4 regions of the Vibrio sp. 1288 genome follow, and region 1 is predicted to be linked to each of the others. Evidence: predicted binding sites of a transcription regulator. Region 1 holds the regulator's gene; each other region holds the start of a gene.

Region 1 (5,284 bases):
AGCGTTGTACGTGTGCTCGTCGTTTGTATGTGCCATTGGGTGAAAAAGGCGATGCGCTTATCACCAAACTCGTTGAAGCGACACGCAATATTCGCGTAGACCAACCATTTGCAGAACCTGCGCCATTTATGGGACCGCAAATTTCGGTCGCGGCAGCCAAGTTTATTCTTGATGCACAAGCTAATCTACAGTCTCTTGGCGGTGAAAGCTTGATTGAAGCGAAAGCAGGAGAGGCGGCGTTTGTTTCTCCTGGTATCATTGATGTAACGAACATTGCTGAGTTACCAGATGAAGAATACTTCGGCCCACTTCTGCAAGTGGTGCGCTACGAAGGATTAGACAAAGCCGTGGCGCTAGCAAACGATACGCGCTTTGGCTTATCTGCTGGTTTGGTTTCAACCGACGACCAAGAATGGGAATACTTCGTTGACCACATTCGTGCAGGAATCGTGAACCGTAACCGCCAGCTTACTGGTGCAAGCGGTGATGCGCCATTTGGTGGTCCGGGGGCGTCGGGTAACTTGCGCCCAAGCGCTTACTACGCAGCAGATTACTGTGCGTACCCAATGGCATCAATGGAAGGTCAAGAAACTGTCTTGCCTGCAACATTGAGTCCAGGTGTAGTGCTATAAGTTTTAATAATAGAGTCGCAACTATGCATTGCGGCTCACCTTGCCGGCGCATCATTTAGGTATGGGTTGTAGTGATCGTTGGCAGAACACGAAAAGTGAGCAAAGACTCGGAAAAGCGTGTTGACTGACTGGCATTTACCGTCACAGGTTGATGGTTGCTCGTTCATTATTCTGGACAACTTTTGTTGTGAACGAGCAGCCAACTTCCGCTTACCTTTAAACTCTACATCTCGTAACAAGGAGTCGTTATGACGCCCGATGTGTTATTTGAATCGCTATGGCAAGATTACATTCAACGTCTTTGCCCTTCGGCGGCTAAAGTGCATCAGCTGCTTCAAGAAGATGAGCCTCTGATTAATGATCATATAGCTTTACGTACCTTCAATATCGCGCCTCTTGGTATTGAAACTCTAGCTAAGCCATTTGTAGCTATTGGTTACAAGGCGTGTGGTGATTACGTTTTCGAAAGCAAAAAGCTGGTTGCTAAGCACTATGAGCACCCAGATCCGAAGCAACCTAAAGTATTTATTAGTGAGCTAAAAGTTGAAGAGTGCTCGCCTGAGCTACAAGAGATTGTGAAAAATTTGGTGGCACAAGTCGATGCTGACAAGCTGAACGATAGCGCATTCTTACATGGTGGACGCTTGTGGGATTTAAGCTTTGCTGATTACCAAACGTTGGCTAAAGAAAGTGAGTACGCATCTTGGCTTGCGGCGCATGGTTACGGAGCAAACCACTTCACGGTGAGCGTTAACCAACTCAATGAATATGAAGAAGTGAAGCAGGTAAACGATCATCTGCGTACCGCTGGGTTTACCATTAATGAAAATGGTGGTGAAGTGAAGGGCACTCCTGAGGTGTTGCTAGAGCAGTCATCGACCATGGCAGATAAAGTAGCGGTTCGTTTTAGCGAAGGCACTGAAATTATCCCTGGCGGGTTTTATGAATTTGCTAAGCGCTATCCGATGGAAAATGGTGATTTGTACCCAGGTTTCGTGGCCGCTTCAGCTGACAAAATCTTTGAAAGTACGAATGGCTAAGTTTTAGGGTTAACCTGTTAAGCTTACTCATTAGTGTTCGCTGCACCCTATCTTATTTGGTCATGAGTAAATAAAAAGCCACCAATGTTGCCATTGGTGGCTTTTATAATTTTGTTCGTGTCACTCTAGTTTGAGATTAACGAGTACCGTAAACCACGATGGTTTTACCGTGAGCAGAGATTAGGTTCTGCTCTTCTAGCATCTTCAAAATACGACCTACTGTCTCACGAGAACAGCCAACAATTTGACCGATTTCTTGACGAGTGATCTTGATTTGCATGCCGTCTGGGTGAGTCATTGCGTCTGGTTGTTTTGCAAGGTTCAGAAGCGTCTGAGCGATACGACCAGTTACGTCTAGGAACGCCAGGTCACCCACTTTTTGGCTAGTTACTTGAAGACGACGAGCCATCTGCGCAGAAAGACGCATTAGGATGTCTGGGTTTACTTGGATAAGCTGACGGAACTTCTTGAAAGAAATTTCAGCAACTTCACAAGGAGATTTAGCACGAACCCAAGCTGTGCGCTCTTGGTCTTCCTCGAATAGACCAAGTTCACCAATAAAGTCTCCTTGGTTTAGGTAAGAAAGGATCATCTCCTTACCTTCTTCGTCTTTGATAAGAACCGCAACAGAACCTTTAACGATGTAGTACAAAGTTTCTGCCTTTTCGCCCGCGTGAATTAGCGTGCTCTTTGAAGGGTACTTATGAATATGACAGTGTGAAAGAAACCACTCTAATGTTGGGTCGGTTTGAGGTTTACCTAGAACCATAATATCTCACTTCCTCTGCAGGGTACGCTTGCGCTATCCATATTTTAGCTAAGCCTGAATTAGGCCTACTAGAATAAGAGCACTTTTTATATGCTGCAAGCTCTCTTGTGTTTCGGTAAGAAATAGTATCCTTTTTCGAAAACGATTTCTTGATTTTAATCGTGCCATGATTGAGATTTTGTAAGCAAAACTGTGCACATGATCACGGTATGAAAAGTAAACATCTTCGCAGGCAGGTTTTTAGCCAATTTTCCCTGTTTCGATGAGCTGTTGTAGGATAGGCCGAACTATGAGCTCCATTGCAAAGCTCATCTTACCGCCGGGTACGACAATCGTGTTGTGGCGTGACATGAATGAGCCATCAATCATGGCCAGCAGATATGGGAAGTCGACATTCTTGATACCGCGTAGGCGAATCACCACAAAACTCTCATCCAAACTAGGGATGCCTTTTGCATTAAGTGGGTTGGAAGTATCAACGGTCGGTACGCGCTGGAAGTTGATGTGAGTACGAGAAAACTGCGGAGTGATATAGTTGAGGTAATCGTCCATGGATCGCACGATTGAGTCCATTACCGCTTCACGCGAATGGCCGCGATCGCGAGTGTCACGTACGAATTTTTGTATCCACTCTAAGTTCACAATCGGCACCATGCCAATTAAGAAATCCACATGTTGAGCAACATTAACATCGCCATCGACCACGCCACCATGTAACCCTTCATAAAACAGCACGTCGCTGTTTTCGGGTAAGTCTTGCCACGGTGTAAACGTGCCTGGCATTTGATTGTAGGGAACCGCTTCGTCAAACGTGTGCAGATAACGGCGCACGCTGCCAGTGCCGTCATGCCCGAACTTACGGAAAAACTCTTCTAATCCCGGGAAGTCATTAGCTTGTGGGCCAAAGTAGCTAATGTGTCGACCTTGCTCGCGGGCTTTGCGAATTTCGATGTCCATTTCTGGGCGAGTAAAGCGATGGAAGCTATCGCCTTCAACCCATGCGGGTTTAACGTTCATCATATTGAACATTTTACGGAAGGCTTCAGATGTAGTGGTCGTGCCGGCACCGGACGAACCAGTAACCGCAATAATTGGGTGTTTAGCTGACATGACAAACCTTGTCGAAAATTACTTACCTGTAATGTGCAGTAGAGTTACTACTGCACGGTCGATATCCCACTATAGCACGTAACAATACCTTGTCATCGAGTGGGATACGGTAAAATGTGAAGGGTCTAAAATTTTGTTTTATGTTGAATATCGACGGTTTCGTGTAGCTCAGAGAACACGATAACCGCTTCACCTTTTTCCAATTGAGCTTTAACTTGATCAATTTTGTCTTGCAAAGAAACCTCGACGGTTCCGTAATCCGTTCCTTCGCGTAAGACGAATTCACGAATTAAGTTTTCCAATGTTTCCGGCGCAATGTCTTGCCATGGAATGATCATAAATACCTCTAACTTTTATGATGAGCGGCTAGTTTACTGCGTTCGTTGCTTGGATACAGCAGAAAGGTAATCTGCGGCGATACTTTCGTAATACGCAGGCAGCGCTTCCTCCAACCAAAACTTAGGTTTTAACGCCGTTCCTGTCAGGAAGCCAACATGGCCACCGTGCTCAAAGAGACGGTAATCAATGTTATCTGGCAGAACAAATTTCGGGATCACATCGTCGGTCATGAATGGATCGTCTTTGGCGTGAATGATCAGTGTCGGTAGCGTGATTTGCTGTAGTTTACTTAAGCCAGAGCATTGGTCGTAATAATCTTGTGCGTCTTTAAAGCCGTGCAGTGGTGCCGTGATCAAATCATCGAATTCATACAATCGTGTGACACGTTTTATTGAGTTGTAGGACAGCGCAAGCTCGCCGTGCAATAGATGATGCTTTTGTAACGCGTTACGTTTCAGTGAAGAAAGCAGATAACGGCGATACACTTTCGAAAAGCCTTGTTCAATACGGTTCGCACACGCCGCTAGGTCTAAAGGCGCAGAGATAATAGTCGCTGCATTCAAAATAGGGTGGTCTTTATATTGGGCTAAATAATTCGCCAACATGTTACCGCCAAGAGAAATACCAACTGCAACTTTGGGATTATCAGGAAAACGTTGTTCAAGGTGCTCTAGGAAGTAACGAGCATCCGTCACTTCACCCGAATGGTAAGCTCGTGCTTTTTTGTTTGGTTTACCGCTGCAGCCACGAAAATGCATCATCACCGACAGCCATCCAGATTGAGCAAATGCATTCATTAACCCATTGGCATAAGGGCTATAGAAGCACCCCTCTAACCCATGAAATAAAACAAAAATCGGCTTTTTTTGTGCAGGCTCTTGGGTTGGGTCCTCGCTCCACGCGAGATCGAGAAAGTCGCCATCGGATGTATCGAGGGTTTGCCAAATCGGCGTAAACAACGCTTTTTTGCGAATAAAACGCGGCAAAAGCGTTTGGAGATGCGGGTTTTTGATCCCGGCGGCTGCGAAAAATTGTGTCATACCTAACTGCTCTTATGCGGTCCTTCGGTGTCCGTTGAAGAACTTATTAATATAATCCTTTATAAAGATTATAGGTATTCTACAGATTTATGGGCGTTTTGGTGGTTGAATGTTTGGCACCGGCATAGCAAAGGCTTGCTGCAAATGCTCCCCACCGAGTTGACGACAGTATCTCAACGTCAGTGGGTCACCATCATTTTTGAGTAGTGCAAGTGAGTTAATGCAGTCCACCAAATCCGCTTGTTGCTGCTTTTCTAGTTGCAGCTCAAACTGCAAGGTCTCACGATACAAAGCGTCATTGACTTGAGACTTAAGGTGGCGACGAAGGTCGCGAAAGGAGTGAAGTAAAGTTTC
Region 2 (5,284 bases), on a different contig from region 1:
TCAAATGCTCGATTGGTCGTTAATAGATTGCCTTGGCGGTCTTGGGTACAAATCAGCTCTGAAAGTGAGTCTAATGCCGAACGTGCGATGATTAATTGGGCAAGTTCTTGTTGCTGCTCTTGGTGAGTGGCTTGATATGGCTGAGCATAAAGAATCCAAACTCGATGATTGCGCAATAAACTCTTTCTGCCTGACAGCTCCACTTTAATAGATTCACTATCAGATAGTCGCCAGTCAAAAGCCTGCTGACGAAAATGACGACTAGAGAAGCGATCGAGAAACTGCTCAAGCTCATGAATATCGAATAAAGCAGGATACAAATACCCCGTTCCCAAAGAGCGAATGCCTAACAACTGCATCGCAGCCTGGTTAGATAGCAAGAGCTGAGCATGGCTAGTGTCCACCACTATGACTGGATAGGGAGAATCCGTTACTAGTTGCTTAAGTGATGTCTGAAAGTGCAAATAGATCAGTGCTAACGCGCACACGCCTGCGATTAACAACAAGACGACATAGCCATAACCGCCTTGACCACCCCAAAGCCAATTGAGTAACTGATCCATCGTTTAAACCTTCAAAGAACACTGGTTAAAATATATCAGTTATTTATTGAGCGATCTGCTATTAATTCCGGTTTAGTATAGATAAAGGCATTCCCCGTAAGGCTCCCTTGAGCACCATGAGCACTGAGATCTCGACCAATTTCCGTCATCGCTAGCCAACGGTTTTCACACCACAGAGGCGATAATAACGTGGGCCTCCTGGCTGCTGATGAAACGCGATGATAAATCACATCTGGTGGTGTCATACGAATCATTTCACTGGCGATCGCAACATATTCTTCTAATTCAGGGGCTTCTAGCTTTCCAGCACGCCAAGCTTTCGCCATGGTGCTACCTTCGACAATATGCAAGCCATGTAACTTGATGCCATCCGTTCCCACGGCCAACACTTTTTGCAGCGTTTCAATATTTTCGGCGCGGGTTTCTTTGGGTAAACCCACAATTAAGTGAGTACAAACCTTGATTCCGAGTGTTCGAGCACGCTTAGTGATTTCGGCATAACACTCAAAGTCATGACCACGATTGATACGTTTGAGGGTGTCGTTGTTGGCGGTTTGAAGACCTAGTTCTAGCCAAATTTCATAACCTTGCTGTACATAGCCCGACAGTAAATCCAATACCGCATCAGGGACGCAATCAGGACGCGTCCCCACACAAAGACCAACCATGTCTGCAGCCTTTAGTGCTTCCTCATACATGTTTTTGAGAACTTGTACTTCTGCATAGGTACTGGTGTAGGCCTGAAAATAAGCGAGATACTTCTTCGCTCTGTGAATTTCACCTGCGCGATCTTTTAACTGTTCGTGAATGCTTTTTATCTGGACTTCTTCATCTGCAAACGAAGCCACATTGCAAAATGTACATCCTCCCCGCCCAATCGTGCCATCGCGGTTAGGGCAACTAAATCCACCGTGCAATGTTAACTTATGAACCTTTTCACCGTATCGACGCTGAAGATCTTGGCCGATTGTATTGACCAACTCATGTAACTGCATAAATTCTCACCAACAATAAATCGTAATCAATCTCACTACGATCTATGTAAATAAATTACATCCCTGCAAGAAAAAACACACAATATTAATCAATTCAAACACCCATCATGCAGGTCAAAATCAATAAACTTGCATAATTAAAGACAAAAATCGTTCATGTTGCGTAAATGTTAAACTAAAATGCATAATTAAACGAAAAAATTGGGTCACAACGCCGACTTTTTCATTGCATTCTGAAGTGACAAAATTGTAGGATACTTACACAACCCCGTTATTTTTGTGACTTTTATTACAAAGCACACTGCGGGATTTGTCGGTGTTATCCCACTCCTACCTATATAAATCACTAGATAGTGATAATAAATAAAGGGATACCACCAAGGATTGTTTTTCTCGCAAAACTTTTCCTGCGAGATACGGAAAGGAATCAAGACCGGTCAACCTAGATCGGTGGCGATAATAAATATAAAGGACAAGACGTAATCAATAGTCTAGGTAGTATTTGCTGCCCGGTACTTTTGCGTCGACATTGAACTGGAAGGATGTATCTATGGTAGATAGAGAGCAAAATCCACAGGGTCTGTACACTCCGGAACTGGAGCATGACGCTTGTGGTATCGGTTTTGTTGCTCACCTTAAAAACCGTAAATCTCATGAAGTAGTGACTCAAGCATTGGATATGCTGGCTCGCATGGAACACCGTGGTGGTCAAGGTTGTGACCCATGCAGCGGTGACGGTGCGGGTATCTTGCTACAAAAACCTCATGAATTCCTATTAGAAGAAGCCGTTAAGCTAGGCATTAAACTGCCTTCGTTTGAAAAGTATGGTGTTGGTGTCGTTCTTTTCCCGAAAGACGAATACAAACGCGAACAATGCCGTGACATTCTAGAACGCAACGCACAGCGTCTAGACCTTGAAGTTATCGGCTACCGCGTATTACCAACCGACAACTCCATGATTGGTGCCGACCCTCTAAGCACAGAGCCTCAATTTGAGCACGTGTTTATCTCCGGCGGCCCTGGCATCACGCCTGAAGAGCTAGAGCGCAAACTGTACGTACTTCGTAACTATACTGTACGTGTTTGCCTAGAAAGCGTTTCGAACATTGGTGACGACTTCTACATTAACTCCATGTCTTACAAGACATTGGTATACAAAGGTCAGTTAACGACCGAGCAAGTACCTCAGTACTTCCTTGATCTACAAAACCCGACCATGGTGACTGCACTGGCGCTGGTACACTCTCGTTTCTCTACCAATACCTTCCCGAAATGGCGTCTTGCACAGCCTTTCCGTTACATTGCCCACAACGGTGAAATCAATACAGTTCGCGGTAACTTGAACTGGATGAAAGCCCGTGAAGCAATCCTAGAATCAGACCTGTTTACTCAGGCTGAAATCGACATGCTTCTTCCAATCTGTCAGGAAGGCAGCTCGGATTCATCTAACTTCGATATGGCACTTGAGCTCCTAGTTCTTTCTGGTCGCAGCCTGCCACACGCATTGATGATGATGATCCCGGAAGCATGGCAAGAAAACAAAAACATGGATCCTAAACGTCGCGCGTTCTATCAGTACCACGCGAACATCATGGAACCATGGGATGGTCCTGCTTCAGTATGTTTTACTGATGGTGTTCAAGTTGGTGCGACACTAGACCGTAACGGTTTGCGCCCTTCTCGCTACACAGTGACCAAAGATAACTTCCTAGTGATGGCATCTGAATCTGGTGTTGTGGATATTGAACCAGAGAACGTAGAGTTCCGTGGTCGTCTACAACCGGGTCGTATCTTCGTTGCAGACCTAGAACAAGGTCGAATCATCTCTGATGAAGAAGTGAAAGACACCATCGCAACGGCACAGCCTTACGAGAAGTGGGTAGAAGAAAACCTACTGAGCTTGAAGAAGCTGCCAGATGCGAGCAACCAGTTCAGCCAACCTAAGCCAGAACACCTTCTACACCGCCAACAAGCGTTTGGCGTAAGCACTGAAGAAGTGAACGAAATCATCGTTCCAATGGCGAATGATGCGAAAGAGCCATTATCAGCAATGGGTGCCGACTGGCCTCTTGCGGTTCTATCTCATCAGTCTCAACATCTTTCAAACTACTTCAAGCAGCTGTTCGCACAGGTAACTAACCCACCGATCGACCCGATCCGTGAGCGTATGGTTATGTCGCTGAACACTTACTTGGGTAAAGACCAAAACCTTCTGACTGAAACACCACTTCACTGTCAGAAAGTAGAATTGGAATCGCCTGTTCTAGCCAACTCTGAGCTTGAAAAACTGCGTGCGATCGATAACGAGCACCTACAAGCGAAAACGTTGGATATCGTATTCCAAGCTAGTGAAGATCAAGGCAAACTTGAGCGTGCATTAAAACGTATCTGCCAATACGCAGAAGACGCGGTTATCGATGGTTATTCAATCATCCTACTCACTGACCGCGCAGTGAATTCAAACCACGCGGCGATCCCAGCAATGCTGGCTGTTGGCGCAGTGCACCACCACTTGATCCGTAAAGGTCTACGTGCGAAGTGTGACATCGTGGTTGAAACTGGTGACGCGCGTGAAACGCACCACTTTGCAACGCTACTTGGTTACGGTGCGAATGCGGTTAACCCTTACCTAGTGATTGAAACCATCATTGAACTTCAACGTACGAAGAAGTTGGATCCAGAAGCGAACCCGCGCGATCTGTTCAACAACTACCGTAAAGCGATTAATGGCGGTCTTCTGAAGATCTTCTCGAAGATGGGTATCTCGACGCTACAGTCGTACCATGGCGCACAAATCTTCGAAGCCTTGGGCATCCACAAATCCGTGGTAGACAAATACTTCACTGGTACGGTTTCTCGTATCCAAGGTCTCACCCTTGATGATATCGCCAAAGAAGTGCTGATCCGTCACCGCATCGGTTACCCACAACGCGAAATCCCAATTCAAATGCTGGATGTTGGTGGTGTTTACCAATGGAAACAGCGTGGTGAAAAGCACCTATTCAACCCAGAGACTATTTCTCTACTGCAAGAGTCTACGCGCAACAAGAACTACGATCAGTTCAAGCAATACGCGACAGCCGTAGATAAACAAGGTGACAACGCGGTAACTCTGCGTAGCCAGCTAGAATTCATTAAGAATCCAGCCGGTTCTATCTCTATCGACGAAGTCGAGCCAATTGACAGCATCGTGAAACGCTTCGCGACGGGTGCTATGTCATTCGGTTCTATTTCTTACGAAGCACACTCCACACTGGCTGTTGCGATGAACCGTCTTGGCGCGAAATCGAACTCTGGTGAAGGTGGTGAAGACCCAATGCGTTTCGAGCGCAAAGAGAACGGCGATTGGGAACGCTCTGCAATCAAGCAGGTGGCTTCAGGTCGTTTCGGCGTAACCTCTTACTACCTAACTAACGCTGAAGAGCTGCAAATCAAAATGGCTCAAGGTGCGAAGCCAGGTGAAGGTGGTCAGCTACCAGGCGATAAAGTAGATGACTGGATCGGTGCAACGCGTCACTCGACTCCGGGCGTTGGCCTTATCTCTCCACCACCACACCACGATATCTACTCAATCGAAGATTTGGCTCAGCTTATCTACGACTTGAAGAACGCGAACCGCGCAGGCCGTGTAAACGTGAAGCTGGTATCAGAAGCAGGCGTAGGTACGATCGCTTCTGGTGTAGCGAAAGCGAAAGCGGACGTTGTACTAATCGCAGGTTTCGACGG
Region 3 (5,284 bases), on a different contig from region 1:
AAATTTTCAGCTGTCACAATGGCTTCTTTACGATTAGCAATATTAAGCTTTTGGTACAGGTTGCGAATGTGGGTTTTAATTGTCGTACCTGCCACATCCAGCTCTTGTGCGATTTGCTCGTTACTAAAGCCTGAATAAATCAGTCCCAGAACCTGCCATTCGCGTTGTGTTAATGGGCTGGTACGTACTAGCTCTGGCACATTAGGGTGATTCACCAACTTTTCAATAAAGTCTTCATCAAAGTGAATCGACCGGCTACGTTGATTCGATGAAATGTCCTTCATTAACTGTTGAGCACGGTGACGCTCAAGATCGCCCAGTTCATGGCGGAGGCTCAACTTCTCCAGCAGACCGCCAATGGTTGCACCATCAATCAGGAAGTTTCCGACCATGCCAGTTTGGTTCGTCATTACTAATGCTTCTTTTAACAGAGCCTTGGCTTGCTCCTCATCTTTTTGGCGAGCAGAAAGGACCGCTTCAACCACTAAGTTGCGATTAGTATCTGTGATTAGGTTAGTGCGACGAGCTTCACCTTGGAGGAAATCTAACGCAGCACGAGCGTCGGTATATTGGCCTAAGTTAATGTGGGCGCGGGCAATGTTACGCCATTGCAATTGAGAAAAGTGGTTGCATGCCGATTCAGGACGAACCGCAGTGTTGAGCCATTCTTGCATTGCATCGGTATTCCCGCGCGCTTGCCAAAATAGAATCAACGATAGTGAAGCGTTTGCAGTCCAATCTACATGGTAAGTCGACTGTTTCATCAAGTGTTGGATGTGCTCAATGAATTTACCGGCTTTGTCTAATTCACCGCGTCCAATCGCAATACGCGCCAACATCGAATAGCTATGTAAGTGCTTGCTTGGTGAATGGTTTTCGAGAATTTGCAGACCTTTGTACGCGCATTCTTCCGCTTCATCAAGTCGGTTCCAGCACCAAAGTACTTGCGCGCGAATACGCAGCAAAAATTCATGAAGAGGAACATGCTGAAGCTGCTGATCTTCAATCAGACGGAATGCGGAATCTTGTAGTTCAAAGGCAGCTTGCACGTAACCTTGTGCAATTAAAATCTCGCTTTGCTGCAATATTGCCCATAACGCTTGGTGATATACCTGATACTGACGAGCTAGCTTTTCAGTTTGTTGCATCATCGGCAAAGCACGGTCTAGTTTACCTAGCACGTGGTTAACTTCACCAACAACCGAAGTCGCCACAATTCGGCTACGGTAAATTGTGTTATCAAGTTGGCTAAGCGCTAACTCCGCTAATTCGAGAGCTTTTTCTGGTTGGTTACTGTTGATAGCCACTTGAGCAAGCAACGCGTTTGCTTGACCTTGATAATGAATATCTAACGCAATGTTACGCTTTTTGTGTTCCTCTTCCGCTTCTTCAAGCAGGTGGCCCACTTGGTTATAACGATGCTGACTTTGAGCCAACCATGCTCGGAGCATCGTAAGTTTTGGGTGGCTGAACAACAGATCATCGTCCAACTTGTTAATTGAGCTTTCCAGTGTGCTGAGTTCGCCTTGGTTAAACATCTTCCAGCCGAATTCGTTTAGGATCTCTACCACTAAGTCCTTATCATTCGATTTTTGTGCATGATGAATCGCTTGGTGTGGTGCTTTTTGTTGTAACCAAGCGATAGCAGCATTGCGGTGGAGATCTTTTTCTTGCTGAGGAATACGAGCTTGGCGCTCATGAGACAAAAACTCGCCAAATAAGTTATGGAATCGGAACCAGTTCTGTTCCCCTTCGAGTGGGTAAATGAATAAGCCGTAACGGTTAAGCGATTCAATCATTCCCAGTGCATCTTCGCGTTGGGTAAGGGCAAACACTAGCTCATCATTGAAGTGGTCAAGCACGGATACTTGCATTAAAAAGTGACGAGTTTCGTGATCGAGTAGGTCAAACACTTCTTCGACCAAGTAATCCCACAAGTGCGCGTGATTGAACTGCGATACCGACTCTACAGTTTGTGCCAATGTGCGGTTTTGATGTTGGGCTTGTAATGCGATCAACTGCATCGCCGATGGCCAACCTTCAACATAGGTTCTTAGGCTGTTCGCCATGTCTTCATCAATACCATCGGCGATACGCTGGTTAAAGAAGCGAGTGGTTTCTTCGGTATCAAACGCCAACATCTCGTTGCCGATTTCGATCATTAAATCACGAACACGTAAGTTTGCAGTGCCCAGAGGCGGCGCTGCACGACTGGTTACCACAACGGTGAGGTTGTCTGGCATGTGCTTTAAGAAGAAACGCATGGATTCATGGATTTCATCATTCGTGATTAAATGGTAGTCATCAAGCACCACGTAGCATTCTTGATGAAAGTCAGCCATTTCAGCGAATACTTCGCTAAATAGGGAGCGTAAAGACGAGATCTGACGTTTTTCCGCCAGTTTTTGTGCGTTAGCGCAACTGAAGTTGGTGGCTTTGTTTAATGCTTGAAGCAGATAGTTTACAAAGCGAAAGCCGTCGTTATCGCTGTCATCAATGCTGTACCAACCGACGTTTGGCTTATCGGATAGCCACTGCGCTGCCATTGTTGTTTTTCCGTAACCTGCTGGGGATCGGAATAAAACCAATTTGTAGTAAGGCGCTTGCTGTAGTAAGTCCAACACTCGTGGGCGCACGATGGCATTGTGCAGGCGTCCTGGTCGAGTAAGCTTAGATGGAATCCACATTAGTAGTTATGTCCTTATTTATGTATACCCAAATGACAGCAACGTGATCATTCTAGTAAAGCCCCCTTGAAAGCCGTCTTACTGAATGATGTCATCAGCATCAAAAACACTGTTTGAATACCGGATAATGTCGCTACTATTGGGGCTTGCGTCCGTCTGAAAAACCATTCCATACGGTCACTTAGATATAAAAGCTAGCGAAAACTAGAAATAACTCACATCGCCTAATTCTAGCTTGTATAAAAAGCGTACAATCCTGTGAGCTGAGAGGGATGTTACGACATCAGAAATGTTCGTTACTTTGATCCACTTCCTAATTCTCAAGGGTTGATGGATTTACCATCAACTACGCCCTTTATTTGTGATTGTCGTCACTTAAATGTCGTTTGTTTCGTTAGCGTTAAGATCGCGTTGCACATAGATTACGAAAAGTTCTTCTACGCTGACCGAGTTAATGTGACCGATATTACAATTTTCACATCATCAGATGAGTGGACTATAAAAAGCGTCATGAACGGGTTTTAACCTTTCTCACATTCCATTGTGATCAAAATCACTAAGAACTGGTGCAAAGTTCACTTTGTTGAGATTTGGATCACTAACCTAGCAATGGTACCCCCTCTACGCCCTCAGCCCTCCTCCTTCAAAGGATGAGAATTAGGAGGATGTTTATTCACAGAGGTAAATGCACGATGTATGGCAGATGAATTACCAAAAGACGTGAGAATTTCGTAATGAAACCTACTCAACAAAAACAATTTGACAAGAAGTCGTTCCAAGAAAGCGTAAAGAAACACTTATCTGTAACTTACGCTCATACGATTGAAAACGCAGACAGCCGCGCATGGTACCTAGCAATGGGGCATGCTCTGGCTGAATTTACTACTCTAGATTTGCTTGCGACAGAAGAAGATCCACGCATTAAAAGTGCGAAGAGCGTTAACTACCTTTCGCTAGAATTCCTTATCGGTCGTTTGACGGGTAACAACCTAATCAGCATGGGTCTGTATGGACAAGTAACAGAAGCAATGGCTGAACTGGGTTACAACCTAACTGATCTGCTAGAAGAAGAGCGCGACCCATCATTGGGTAACGGTGGCCTTGGTCGTCTGGCTGCGTGTTTCATGGATTCATGTGCGGCACAAGAATTCCCAACTGTCGGCTATGGTTTACATTACGAATACGGTCTATTTAAACAGTCATTCAAAGATGGTCGCCAGCAAGAAGCACCTGACGCTTGGCGCGGTGTAGAAGGCTACCCTTGGGAAATTGCGCGTCCAGAACTTGCGCAAGAGATCGGTTTCTACGGTCACGTTGAAGTGATTAACGAGAACGGTAAAGAAGTTCGCAAATGGGTACCAGGCATGACAGTAAGAGCAATGCCTTGGGATCTTCCAATTGTGGGTTACGAATCAGACACGGTTTACCCGCTACGTCTTTGGGAATGTCAGGCGATTGCACCATTCTCACTAGCAAGCTTTAACAATGGTGATTACTTCGAAGCTCAGCACGCACTGATCGACGCAGGTAACATCACTAAAGTGCTTTACCCGAACGACAACCACGAGAAAGGTAAAACACTGCGTCTAATGCAGCAGTACTTCCACTCAGCAGCGTCTGTACGTGACATCCTACGTCGCCACGAAGCTGCGGGCTACTCGCTAGCGGATCTACCTAAGCAAGAGACTATCCAGCTTAACGATACACACCCAACGATTGCGATTCCTGAACTAATGCGCATCCTGATGGATGAAAAAGGTTTAACTTGGGAAGCGGCTTGGGAAATCAGCTCTAAGACATTTGCGTACACCAACCACACGCTACTTCCAGAAGCACTAGAGACATGGCCAGAGTCGCTAATCCAGCACCTGCTACCACGTCACATGGAGATCATTTACGAGATCAACCACCGCTTCCTACAAGACGTACGTGCAATGTGGCCGGGTGATGTCGCGAAGCAACAGAAGCTTTCTATCATCGAAGAAGGTTTCCACCGCATGGTTCGCATGGCAAACCTATGTGTAATCGGCTCTTACGCAGTAAACGGTGTAGCAGCACTTCACTCTGAATTGGTTAAGAAAGACCTATTCCCAGAGTTCCACGAAATGTACCCGACACGTCTACACAACGTAACGAACGGTATTACGCCACGTCGCTGGTTGAAGTTCTGTAACCCAGGTCTGTCTCAGCTTATCACTGAGAAAGTCGGCCCAGAATGGCCAGCGAAACTAGAGCAACTTGAAGGTATTGCGAAGTACGCTACTGACGCGACATTCCAAAAAGAATTCATGGCAGTGAAGAAAGAGAACAAAGAACGCCTAGCAACTTGGGTGAAAGAGAACATGGGTATCGAGCTCGATACTAATGCAATCTTCGATGTTCAAATCAAGCGTCTGCACGAGTACAAACGTCAGCATCTAGACTTGCTACACGTACTGTCTCTGTACCATCGCATTATTAACGAACCAGGCTTCGAATGTGTGCCTCGCGTTGTGTTCTTCGCTGCGAAAGCAGCACCGGGTTACCACCTAGCGAAAGAAATCATCTTCGCAATCAACAAGATTGCAGACAAGGTGAACAACGACCCTCGCATCGGT
Region 4 (5,284 bases), on a different contig from region 1:
AAACACACTGTCTCGGTTAGACAGGTACACGCTGGCAATGCCTTGTTCAGCCAACGCTTGTTTGATCATTCGACCTTCGCTACCTGTTCGAACCAATACCGCGATATCGCCCGCTTGAACCGCTTTCTGTTTTTCGCCATTCACCAGACACGCTTGCCCCTGTTGAGCCTGCGTCAAAATAGTTTGGATTTGGCTTGCGGTCGCCTCTGACATTCGAGTCAAATACTCGCCTTTTGGGAGCGGTTTATCGTCCGCTTCTTGCAACCAATAAGTCAGCGCTGGTTGCTTTTGGCCACCCATAGTCCAAATGCGTTTTTCAGCGTTCGGGCTGTAGTTGACGGGTAAAAACGGAATGTCCGAATCATAGATAAATGGACTATCAGGCAAAGCAAATACTTGGTTTACCGCCTGCACCATATCTGCGCTAGAACGCCAGTTGGTTCCTAACGTGTAGTGGGCACTTACTTGGTTACGCGCTTTGATATAGGTGAAAATGTCTGCGCCACGAAAGCCATAAATCGCCTGCTTGGGGTCACCGATCATAAACAAACCACATTCCGGGTTGTTCAGATAAATACGGCTGAAAATACTGTATTGAAGCGGGTCGGTATCTTGGAACTCGTCAATCATTGCGACAGGGTACAAAGTACGAATACGCGCCGCTAAAAGCTCGCTTTCGTCCGTATCGATAGAAGCAGAAAGTTGCGTCAGCAAATCATCGAAAGAGAGCCACTGTTTTTGATTTTTCGCGTTGGCCAGCATCACACGACAATGTTCAATCGCATGAGCAAGCAGTGGCGCTTTTAAGCTGATTGGATTGGCAAGAAATGTTTCAATGGCTTCAAATACCGCATGCTGCGGCGCACTGCCTTTCGGTGTTTTTTCCAACAAGACGTTTTGCGCGAATTTCTCCAGCTTGTCTGGATAATCGTAACCTGTAGTTTCCGTTGCCGCCCAAGCGTTTACCGCCTCCAACCACGTCGGCAGAGACTTTTTGGTATAGCTACGTTTGTTAATATCTGAATCTGAAATCAGCGTGAAGAAGTCATCTTGGCTTTCTCGCCACTGTGCTTTTAATTCATCAATTTTTTTCAGATTTTCAGTATGAAGATCAGCCAAACTGCCTTTCATTGCCGGAACAGAAAGGCTTAACGGCGCACCAGTTAAGTAATTGCTGATGTCAGACAACAACGCAGATGGAGAGCCCCATAGCTGGCGAATTTCTCCAGCCAAAGTAAATGGCAACGGGTAGAAATTGCGGCGCCAGTAATCGGCTACAACTTGCGCTTTTAGGTGACTTTCATCGGTCACAAACTCGTTATTAAATCGGCTGCCAGATTCAAACGCATTTTGCGTTAGCATACGTTGGCAAAAACCGTGAATGGTGTAGACTGCCGCCTCGTCCATCTGACGCTCTGCCTGCAATAAAATTTCTGCGGCTTGCTTGTGATCGTCAAACTCATTAAGCAAAGGTTGGATCACCGGATCGGAACTCTGTCCACGCGCAAACGCGATTCGCGCATCATGGATTCTTGCCCTGATACGATCGCGTAATTCCGCAGTTGCCGCTTCGGTAAAGGTTACGACCAGAATTTGGTCGACCGTAAGCGGTACGCGATGTCGAGTTTCCGCGCTGCCGTGACCAAGCAAAAGGCGCAGATATAAACCTGCAATAGTGAAGGTTTTACCTGTACCTGCTGATGCCTCGATTAACCTCGCACCATGCAGAGGAAACGTCATCGGTTCTAGTGGCGTTGGTTGAGGTTGCTCTGTGCGGTCTAATGTATGTAGAGGACACTCTGCACCTGACATTTGATCCATAACGCTGAATCTCTCCGGATTATTTACTAGGACGTATCACCTAATAAATGTGATCTATAGTTAAAAATTCTATTAATATGTTTAACAAGTTGGATAATTTAGAGCTTTGTGAGATCTTTCTCACGGTTATCCATAAGACGTACCGTTAGTATGCGCCCCACGAGATAAGCCAAACCTTTTGGCGGCACAACTCAAGTGAATTAAACAAAAGTATCATGGTCCCTCTGACCTTGTGGCCGTACAGCGAACGCCCTACAAAAAATAATGATTTTCTGGCGGCCACCCTACTCTTCCTTCTCTTTATCCAACTGTCTTTATTACGCTTTTACGTCATCAGCGTCTTGAACCGCTAAGCGCGCACCTTGCAAAACTAATGCTGTCAGCAAACGAACTTCTGAGGCCAACTCATCATTCCAAGCAGGCCAAATTCGAGAGATGTACGCATTATTGCCTTCGCCCGGGCTCATGAAGCCATCATTGAATGCGTCAGCCATTTTCTTCAAAGATTTCTCTTCGTCATCTACCCACTGACCGCGACTAAAGCCCGCTTCAACACAAGCCAACGCCGTTTTCGGGAAATAAGGCAAAGGCTTAGTCATGCCTTCGAAGAGTAAGCGAACTAATTCAGTCAGTAGCTGTTTGGCATACTGAGCATCGGCAATTTCTGGGTAGATCAAATGCAGCGCGCCTTCTTTACGATCGTAACCAATGATGTGGGTTTTCTTAGCATGACCCGACGCCGACATGGCAAGGTGATCGATCCACGCAGCAAGGTAATCCTGCGAGCGAATCTTACCGCTTCGATAGCGAATCAAACCGGATTGGTAGCATTGAGTTAGCCAACCTGTTAGGCGAACGTTTTTCTCTTCGCCTTCATTTCGCTCAAACAAGGAATCAAACGTCAGGTCGATTTCCAAATCGTCTTGAGGCGCACCAGATAAAAACGCCAGTTTATCCACCAGCTCTTCCGCCTGAACTCGGTTGGTTTCAAACTCGATATCACCAAACGCCCCCACCGGCAGTTTGCCTTGCGCGCGCTGTTGACTCATAAAGTGTTTAAGCACCTCTGTTTTTTTCTCTGGCTGCATCAATGTCGTTTCAAGCAAGGTTTCTAACAGCTCATCACGCATTTGATAGCTTTCCAAACCACCTAAAACAAAGGGTTCGTCGTCTTCCATCACCGGTAGCGGCGGTTCAAAGATTACTTTTAAACGACGATTGAAAAAATACTGCACAGGTAAGCGCCAGAAACGTTGCAACTCTACTAAGTCGAGCTCAAGTGGGAACGTCGCTCCTAACAGATAGTCGTCTAATGCCCGATTAAAATCACGACGAACATAGCCTTGCGATTGACTACTTTGAGTCAATGCCGCCGGAATCCACTCTTTCGCGTAGCTGGCGTGCATGCCTTGGAACGCACTTGGGCTAAACGGCACCATGGCGTGGGTATTCACCAACGCATTTAATAAGTTGTCGCCAGACTCATCAACGGGCAACGCTTCATCACCACTTAAACAATAGTTTTGGTGGCAGTATTCCATCAGCTCAGAAACCAGAACCGAAGGCACTCGCTCGGTATTGTCTTGGATTGAACGGCCAACATAACTGATGTATAGCGTTTGCTGTGCCGATAGCATTGCTTCGAGGAATAGGTAACGGTCATCATCTCGGCGCGAACGGTCGCCCGGTTTGGTTCTTCCGGTCATCAAGTCAAAGCCTTCTGGCGGCATGGAACGCGGATACACGCCGTCATTCATCCCCAACAGACAAACGGTTCTAAACGGAATAGAGCGCATCGGCATCAGGGTACAAAAGTTCACTTGACCAGCCAGGAAGCGCTGGCTGACTCTTGTGCCAGATAATTTGTTTTGAAGGTATTGGCTGATGATCGACGGCGATAACGCATCATCAAATGCGGCATCAGCTAATTGCTCTTTGAGTTGGCTGAGCGTATCGCGAATGGATTTGAGCGCCATTTCGCCTTCTAACTCAACCGAGAAGAAGTCATCCAGCAGTGAAACCAAAGTCTCTCGCCAACCATCGATAGTTTGAACATGAGAAAGTTTGCTTCGATAAGTGCTAATTTGTTGGATAAAGTGTGCCAACTTGCCCGCCAGCTCTGCGCCCATGCCTTGCACTTCGTTGTACGGAGACAAACTGCCTTGCTCGGTTTCAAACAAGCCTGCGGATTCTGGCATCGCGTAGCCAAGCAACATGCGTTGAATACCAAATTGCCATGTGTTTTGACGGGTTTCCGGCAGTTCAAATTCGCGTCCGGTATTGGCGTCCAACCCCCAGCGAATTCCCGATTCCTCAACCCATTGTTTAGCCTGTAAGAAATCACCTTCGCTGAGTTCAAAACGCTTTAATATCGCCGGAGTTTCCAGAAGTTCGAGTAGTTCTGATGCCAAACAGCGCGTATTGGGTAAGTTCACCAACTGCATAAATGCGGCCAGAATTGGGCTCTCTTGATCGGCGGTTCGGTCAGAAATCGAATATGGAATAAAACGCTCACCCGGCGCGTTACCAAAGACCGCCTGAATCGCAGGGCTGTAAGCGTTGATGTCCGCGACCATCACGATAATATCGCGCGGTTTTAACGTTGGGTCAGCATCGAACATCGCCAACAGTTGATCATGCAGCACTTCCACTTCACGCATCGGGCTGTGACAAGCGTGTAGGCTCAGTGATTTATCACCCAAGCTAACCACTTGTTTGTGATGACTGTTTTCAATCTGTTGGTCATCTTGATGTTCTTCAAGATTGAGAATATCCGCTTGCAATTGATGGAGCAGACTGTCGCGCTCAACATCAACAAAGGCTTCAATTTCATGAGATTCCAGCTGAGACAACAGATACATATTGTCGCGCCCGAGTTTACCCATGGACGCCAACAGACTGTTTCCGACCACATCGGTGTGCAGCTCATCGATCACATTATCTTCCAGTGATCCTTTCAGTTGCTCAGTTTCACCTTGCACTTCCGAGTGATCGTCCTGCCACACAACGTGCTGACGATGTTTCGCCGCCAAACGAGCCAGATATTTGCGATCTCGAACTTCACCCCAGTAATAACGACAAGGGTTAGTGAACATCAGATGCACGTCGATGTGTTCGCCAATTGCTTTTAGCGCATCCATATAGCGAGGCGGCAACGAAGAAATGCCAAAAACAAACAAACGCTTGGGTAAATGGTCAAAATTGCCGTTAAAACTCGCTAACGTGTCGATAAAGTGCTCATAAAGGTTGGCACGGTGATATGGAGACTGCCCTAACGACACAGTGTGATCATACAACGCTTGCCATAAGATCGGCTGCCACGGATGCTCATCTTCCAACTCTGCCACACTCTTCCCGGCTTCCCAACTTGCGATCCATTCCGGACGATACACCAAGTAACCATCGAAAATATCGGCAATTTTCTCAGCCAGCTGATACAGCTTAGAGTGGTCACTGTCATCTT

The links. Region 1 encodes CRP, which controls carbon source genes, mostly activating them, when cyclic AMP is high. Its sites were predicted from a motif close to TGTGANNNNNNTCACA; they were not measured.
Region 2: gltB (glutamate synthase large subunit) is a predicted target of CRP. The motif match lies at 1,837-1,852, and genes of this name have one in related genera.
Region 3: R8O11_RS03060 (glycogen/starch/alpha-glucan phosphorylase) is a predicted target of CRP. The motif match lies at 3,143-3,158, and genes of this name have one in related genera.
Region 4: recB (exodeoxyribonuclease V subunit beta) is a predicted target of CRP. The motif match lies at 1,931-1,946, and genes of this name have one in related genera.

The regions. Positions count from the first base shown of each region.
Region 1 covers NZ_JAWPOX010000043.1:14,305-19,588, reverse strand. The annotation lists gene astD (succinylglutamate-semialdehyde dehydrogenase) at 1-632, shown strand, start outside; gene R8O11_RS21950 (DUF1338 domain-containing protein) at 881-1,672, shown strand; gene crp (cAMP-activated global transcriptional regulator CRP) at 1,809-2,441, opposite strand; gene R8O11_RS21940 (phosphoribulokinase) at 2,682-3,551, opposite strand; gene R8O11_RS21935 (YheU family protein) at 3,677-3,889, opposite strand; gene R8O11_RS21930 (hydrolase) at 3,923-4,930, opposite strand; gene R8O11_RS21925 (TIGR02444 family protein) at 5,018-5,284, opposite strand, start outside.
Region 2 covers NZ_JAWPOX010000001.1:81,747-87,030, forward strand. The annotation lists gene R8O11_RS00365 (GGDEF domain-containing protein) at 1-563, opposite strand, end outside; gene R8O11_RS00370 (TIGR01212 family radical SAM protein) at 599-1,558, opposite strand; gene gltB (glutamate synthase large subunit) at 2,109-5,284, shown strand, end outside.
Region 3 covers NZ_JAWPOX010000003.1:20,606-25,889, reverse strand. The annotation lists gene malT (HTH-type transcriptional regulator MalT) at 1-2,687, opposite strand, end outside; gene R8O11_RS03060 (glycogen/starch/alpha-glucan phosphorylase) at 3,422-5,284, shown strand, end outside.
Region 4 covers NZ_JAWPOX010000024.1:54,379-59,662, forward strand. The annotation lists gene recB (exodeoxyribonuclease V subunit beta) at 1-1,812, opposite strand, end outside; gene recC (exodeoxyribonuclease V subunit gamma) at 2,139-5,284, opposite strand, start outside.